DNA from 3 places in the Brevibacterium koreense genome. Region 1 is predicted to be linked to each of the others. Evidence: predicted binding sites of a transcription regulator. Region 1 holds the regulator's gene; each other region holds the start of a gene.
The links. Region 1 encodes LexA, which represses DNA repair genes until DNA is damaged. Its sites were predicted from a motif close to TCGAACANNTGTTCGA; they were not measured.

Region 1 (2,270 bases):
TCCGAGGACCGTGCGACCCGGCCCGCCGAATGCCTGGACGATATGGGAGAGGACCTCGTTCGATCCGTTTGCCGCCCAGATCATGTCAGAGCTGAGTCCAACGGTCTGACCGGCTCGGTCATTGACTCCGTGCAGATAGGTGACCAGATGTTCACGCAGTTCCTCGAACTCACGATCGGGGTAGCGATTGAGTCCGGCGAAGTGCCCGTCAACAGCCGATCGCATGCTTTCGACGACCACATCCGGAATCGGATAGGCGTTCTCGTTGACGTTCAGCTGCACCGGCACGTCCAGATGCGGAGCCCCATAGGGCTTGAGGCCGACTAGGTCAGAACGCACTGGCAAAGACTCGTTATTTCCCACCGCATCAGTCTAGCGTTGGGGCACATCCAAGGTCTGACCCGGGTGCACCACAGGCGAGGACAGATGGTTGATGTCGGCGATGTCAGACACGACATCGCGAGTGTCACGGTCGAGCCCGAGGTCCACAGCAACGGCCCACAGTGACTCTCCTTCACCGACGACGACTGCTTCGGCGTCGATCCCGATGTCCTCGGCCTCTGCTCCGGCTGCGGCCGAGAACGACTGCGTGGCGACGAAGAATGCTCCGCCGACGATGACGAAAGCGCACACCATGGTCCGAAGCAGACGCATCGCCTGGCGTCCACGAGTGGTGAAACGCAGTTCCTGGTTCTGTGCAGACATCGATTAACCTCTTTCCTTCGTACGATTCCACCCGTAATAGGTAGAACGTCTGTTCTATTCAACATGCCAATCGAACATATGTCCAGTCCAACTCGAACATTTATGCGACAATGAGGGGGAACCAGCGTTGTTGATTGGTCTGATAGAACCATCTCAGGCGGCACTGACACGAGAATTCTCGACGTGAGGATCAAGCGGTGAGGCCGGCGGGAATAGAACGAAGGGGAACGAGCAATGGTTCAGAACAAACGAGGGAGGGGCCGTCCCCGCAATGAGGACGTCGCCAGCGAGATCGCGGCCGCCCGCAGCGATGACGTGGATGTCTCGATTCCGGAAGGCTCCACCGGTGAGGGCGATTTTCGTCTGACCCCGCGACAGCGGCTGGTCCTTGAGACCATTGAACGCGCGGTCGTCACCAACGGCTACCCGCCGAGCATGCGCGAGATCGGCAAAGCTGCCGGGCTCGCCTCACTCTCCAGCGTGGCCCACCAACTCTCGCAGCTCGAACGCCTCGGCTATGTCCGCCGAGACCCGAAGCGTCCGCGGGCCATCGAGGTGGTCAACCCCTTCGAAGAAGAAGAGGCGGAGCGCGCCAAATACGAGGAGCTGGCCAACAACACCGTCCAGGTGCCGGTGGTTGGTCGCATCGCCGCAGGCGGGCCCATTCTGGCCGAGCAGGAAGTCGACGACGTCTTCTCTCTGCCGACCCAGGTCGTCGGCTCGGGTGACATGTTCCTGCTCAAGGTCGTCGGCGACTCGATGATCGAAGCTGCCATCTGTCACGACGACTGGGTGGTCGTGCGCAAGCAGCACACCGCAGACAACGGTCAGATCGTCGCTGCGCTGCTCGATGGGGAAGCCACAGTGAAGACCCTCAAGCGCAAGGCCGGGCACCAGTGGCTGCTCCCCCACAACAAGGACTACGAACCGATCGACGGCAGCTATGCCCAGATCATGGGTCTCGTCGTGTCGGTCATTCGCCGCCTCTGACAAGTCCCCCAGGGCCTCCCGTCGCTCAGTTTCCAACGGACTGTGCCCCCGACCGTTCTCGGTCGGGGGCACAGTGCGTTTCAGGCTCCGATCAGCTCTCGGTCGTCGCCAGGCGTCCAAGGCTGCTCTTCACGAGTGCCGCATCCGTCGTCGGCCACATTGTAGGCATCGAATTCACCAGGTAGCCGCCGTATCGAGCCGAGCGCAGGCGTGAGTCGAGGACCGCCACGACTCCCCTGTCGGAGGTCGACCGGATGAGGCGGCCCGCGCCCTGGGCCAGGCGCAGTGCGGCATGAGTGGCGCTGACGGCCATGAACCCGTTGACTCCCCGATCGTCGGCATCTCTTGACCTCGCCTGCATCAGGGGGTCATCGGGTCGTGGGAACGGAAGTCTGTCGATGATGACGAGACGATTGGTCCTACCCGGTACGTCCACTCCCTGCCACAGTGACATGGTGCCGAACAGGCAGGCACGGTCATCTGCGGTGAATTGAGAGACGAGAGACGGCAGTCCGTCATCGCCTTGGAGCAGGATCGGGACGTCCAGTTTCGCTCTCAGATGTTCCGCTGCGGCG
Region 2 (2,270 bases), 140 kb from region 1:
TTCGACCCTTCTATAGCAGGCGTGGAGTTCTGGGGCCGGACCGGTGAGGGTGAGGTAAGCGGTCCCGTCGTCACCCGTGCTGATGTCGACCCGGCGGCGGACTGCGACCTTCTCAAGCGTCTCCTCTGCTGGTTGGGTCGCTGCGATCTTCAGCGTCAGAGAGCGTTTGAACGTTTCGATTGTGATGTCTGCACGCCTGTCGGCCAAATAGTCATCAATGCTCGGTAGGTATCTGAACGCGACGTCCCTGCAGCGACGGGTCACGAATGCCACATGTTCAATGGTGAAGTCGCCGTCGCTGCACCGCTGGTGGAACTTCGGAAGCCCGTGTACCAGTGTCATCGCAGAGGTGATGTGCTTATAGGCTCCAGACGTGGTGGCACCGAGAAGCGCCGAGTACTCGCTGATGTCTTCAGCCCAAGCGTATTGATGTGTCCAACCGTTGAACGTCGACGTGGGGCTGAATGCAGGGAAGTCCGGCAGCTGCTCGGGGTGTTCTCGAGCCTCCCGCTGTTCACGGCGCATCCTTCGCCCCGCTCCGCGGTCCTTCTTGCGGCTCGAGGTGGGAGTGTGCCCGCCTATGGGCGCAGCAGTCTCGTGATCGGCGTTCTCACCGTAACCAGCGCTGTCGCTGGTACTCGTGGCCGAAGTGCCGTTGCGTCGTTTGCGGCCGCTGCGTCGGCGCACGGTCTCCGCAAGTGGTGCGAAGTCGTATGGAATCGTCAGGTCAGGTCCGGCAAGGCCGAGGTAATGCGCAACCTCTCGGACGAAGATGCCGCTGGTTGCGTCCAGAGCCGCAAACTGTGCCTGGTCGCTGCACGCGTAGACAGCTGACAGATCGTTGAATGGCGAATCTTCGTCGATATCGAGGCAACGGCCGCTGAAGGCTGACGAGCGCGAGCCGTCCGAGCGCACACGGTAGTGCGAACTGTCGTCGTTCATGTGCTTCATCGCGTTGCCTCCTCTCCACCGCTTCGTGGAGTCTGTTTGATGGCGCGAGCAACTATTCAAAGTATAACTAAGAATAGAACTGAAGGCTATAGATATTCGAATAACAGAGGGAAATCGATGATTTTATAATAGATCAGAGGAATATTTCGATCATCAGGACACAGGATGGAAGTCCATGTAGCCTCTAGCGTGATCAAATATCGTCTTTGTTGTCATATGATCTCATCCGCCACTGACATGAGGAGGAGAGCCAGCGATTCGTTAGACTCGATCCGTGGCAGCGATCGACAAAGACATTCTCCGTTTGGCACTTCCGGCCCTCGGAGCGCTGATTGCCGAACCCATATTCCTGCTCTCCGACACGGCCATGGTCGGCCATCTTGGTGCTGGTGCTCTGGGATCGTTGGCGATCGCGTCGACAATTCTGCAGACCGTCCTCGGACTGATGATCTTCCTCGCCTACGCCACCACGCCAAGGGTCGCCAGGCGCATGGGTGCGGGAGACCGCCCCGGCGCCATTAACGCGGGCTTCGACGGGATCTGGCTCGCTCTGTGCACCTCGGTCGTGCTGCTGGCCATCGGACTGCCTCTGCTCAAGCAGCTGATCGCCGCTTTCGGGCCCGGTGCCGACATCGCTGCGGGTGCGCACTCCTATCTCGCCATTTCCTGGTGGGGCCTGCCCTTCATGCTCGTCGTCATCGCCGCCACCGGGCTCCTGCGCGGGCTTCAGGACACGCGCACACCTCTCTTGGTGGCGGCAATCGGATGCATCGCCAACATCGGACTGAATGCGTTCTTCATCTACGGCCTCGATATGGGGGTCGCAGGCTCGGCTCTGGGAACAGTCATCGCCCAAGCGGGGATGTGCTCCGTCTACGTAGCGATCTCGATCAGGGCGGCACGACGATTCCACGCCACATTCCGGCCAGACTGGGCGGGGGTGCTCTCCTCGGCGAAGACCTCCGGGTGGCTGTTGGTGCGCAATGCCTCCCTGCGCGCGGCTCTGATCATCCTCGTCTTCCTCGCCACGGCTATGGGAACGGCCGAACTCGCCGCGATCCAAGTCGCACAGAGCATCTTCTTCTCCCTCGCGCTCGCCCTCGACTCACTGGCCATTGCCGGTCAGGCCTTGATCGGACTGCAGTTGGGCGCGCGCAAGGTCGAGGCAGTGGCCGCGATCAACCGCAGGCTGTGTCTGTGGGGCATCGTCTTCGGGATCGTCGTCGGTCTCATCCTCCTAGCTGGTGCCGGAATCATCCCCCGCGGCTTCTCTTCGGACCCGGAGGTCGTCGCACTGATGACGAGTCTGCTGCCCGTGC
Region 3 (2,270 bases), 310 kb from region 1:
GAATGTCTACTCCAATGCGGATGTCAGCGACGAGGTTCTTGCCGAACTTGATGCCTGATGAGAATCCTCGGTGTTGACCCTGGCCTGACTCGGTGCGGGCTGGGTGTCATCGACACACTGCCCGCCCGCAAGGTCGCAATGGTTTCAGTCGATGTGCTCCGCACGCCGTCCACAGATTCCGTGGACCTGCGTCTGGGCGCCCTCGCCGAGGCGTTCGACAGCTGGTTGGACGCTTACCGTCCCGATGTCGTAGCCATCGAGCGAGTGTTCGCCCGCAACGATGTCTCCACGATCATGGGCACCGCACAGGTCTCGGGCCTGACCATGGGACTTGCCGCGAGACGCGGACTGCCGGTGGCGATGCACACGCCTTCCGAGGTCAAAGCCGCCATCACCGGATCGGGACGAGCTGATAAGAAGCAGGTCACGAACATGGTGACTCGGATACTCGAGCTCGACGCCGCGCCGAAGCCCGCCGATGCCGCGGATGCTCTCGCGATTGCCATCTGCCACTCGTGGCGCGGGGCCCTCAGTGCGCAATCGACACCCGGAGCGAACAAGGACCTGAATGAGCGCAAGAGCGCTGGTCGCCAAGGCGCAGGTCTGACGAAGGCACAGGAGCAGTGGGCCAAGGCCCTTCGCAATTCCAAGTAGTGTCGTCGCGGTTGGGTGCCCCGCAGTCTCTCCGCTTCGCCGTCACTCCGGCACCCCACTCCGACACTTCACCGTCATTCCATTTCGCAGTGCGAAACAGGTGTGACGGTTCTTTTGTGCCTCAGGCCTTGTGTGCGAACGCGGCTGTCGGCGAGGTAGCCACTGAGCTGTCCTGATGGTTTTTCGTCATTCTGTGTTCGCAGTTCTAATCCTTTCTGGCAGACCATGGATGCTGCTGAAGAAGAATAGAACAACATAGAATACGATGAATATAGAATGTATCAAATCGAGTATCCCTCTATGCAGAGTGCGTTGGAGTGTATATCATAGAACTATAAACGCAACAACGTTGTTGACGAACGGATGCTCAGACGATGACTCTCACCCCCGACCGGACACCAGGAAAGAGCGGTAAGCGCTCACCTGGCACCGCCGCGGGCGAGTCTGCAAAAAACCCGCAGGTACCTGGCGCACCTGCGGGGGAGACCGCCGCTGGCCAAGGTGAATCGTTGTCGGTGTCGGAGCCGACAACGTTTCGTGAGCAGCTTGAGGCCGCCGGAATGGACCTGACGGGCAATCCTTTGGCCGGGAGACTCGATTCGATCGCAGCGGTTCCAGCGACGCCCGTCGACGACCACGACAATGACGATTCTGACGGGCACGGCACCGAGGGCGCCCAAGCCGATGAGCGAGTTCCTCCCGCCGATTCTGGAACGCATATTGATGGCGGTGGCACCGACCGGTACGCGACTGCCGACGAATGTGACTCGACTGCCGACGTGTTGCATCCACTTCTGTCGGATGCCGAATGGCGCGACCTCGACCGACTTGCCCCTGAGCTGACTCGCAGCATCGGTGATCTCAGTGTCCTCAAAGACGCACTGCTGAGACTCGAACGCCCCCTCGGGCCCGATCACGCGATGACGGTCGTCAACGGGATCGAAACCGCCACTCGCGTTCTCGAAGCGATGTCGGCCGTCGCTTTGTCGGTCTATGAACGGTGCGGGACACCCACCGACTACGGAGCGAAGACGACGAAGGCGCTGGTCCAAGCCCGGTTGAACCTGACCGGGTATGAGGCCAACCGACGTGCCGAGCTTGCGAAGAACCTTGGCAGCCGCGTATACATGACGGGCCAAGCCAGAGAACCCGTCAACCCGGTCGTTGCCAAAGCCCTGCACTCGGGAGTGCTCTCAGCTGGTCAGGCGACCACGATCAACGACTGTCTCTCCAAACTGCCGATCTGGATATCCTCCACCGTTCGCGACAAAGTCGAAGCGGACCTAGTGGAGAAAGCACCGCGTGTTCGAGTTTCAGACTTGAAAACGATCTTCGGTACGATTCTGGACCGGATTGACCCGGATGGAGAGGAACCGAAGCTTCCGCCCGATCGCTCGCGTTGTCGCGTCAACGTGCGAGCCCGGGATGACGGCTACTGGGATCTCAGTGGCATCTTAGACGCAGTCTCAGGAGGAATCCTCAACGGACTGCTGACCTCCCGCACTCTGCCGGGTGGCAATTCGGAAAACGTACAGTGCACGCCGGGTTCGACGGGTGGTCGGCAGACTCACGATGGCGCGCACAACAGGTGTTACGCGTACAACACGTGGCACGCG

Region 2: the regulator LexA is predicted to act here: its motif matches at 996-1,011, upstream of AAFP32_RS09880 (HNH endonuclease signature motif containing protein).
Region 3: the regulator LexA is predicted to act here: its motif matches at 1,010-1,025, upstream of AAFP32_RS09145 (DUF222 domain-containing protein).

The regions. Positions count from the first base shown of each region.
Region 1 is NZ_CP158281.1:2,277,486-2,279,755, forward strand. It holds gene AAFP32_RS10435 (histidinol-phosphate transaminase) at 1-339, opposite strand, end outside; gene AAFP32_RS10440 (LysM peptidoglycan-binding domain-containing protein) at 373-705, opposite strand; gene lexA (transcriptional repressor LexA) at 940-1,695, shown strand; gene AAFP32_RS10450 (ATP-dependent DNA helicase) at 1,787-2,270, opposite strand, start outside.
Region 2 is NZ_CP158281.1:2,139,218-2,141,487, reverse strand. It holds gene AAFP32_RS09880 (HNH endonuclease signature motif containing protein) at 1-951, opposite strand, end outside; gene AAFP32_RS09875 (MATE family efflux transporter) at 1,226-2,270, shown strand, end outside.
Region 3 is NZ_CP158281.1:1,966,644-1,968,913, reverse strand. It holds gene AAFP32_RS09155 (YebC/PmpR family DNA-binding transcriptional regulator) at 1-58, shown strand, start outside; gene ruvC (crossover junction endodeoxyribonuclease RuvC) at 58-654, shown strand; gene AAFP32_RS09145 (DUF222 domain-containing protein) at 1,029-2,270, shown strand, end outside.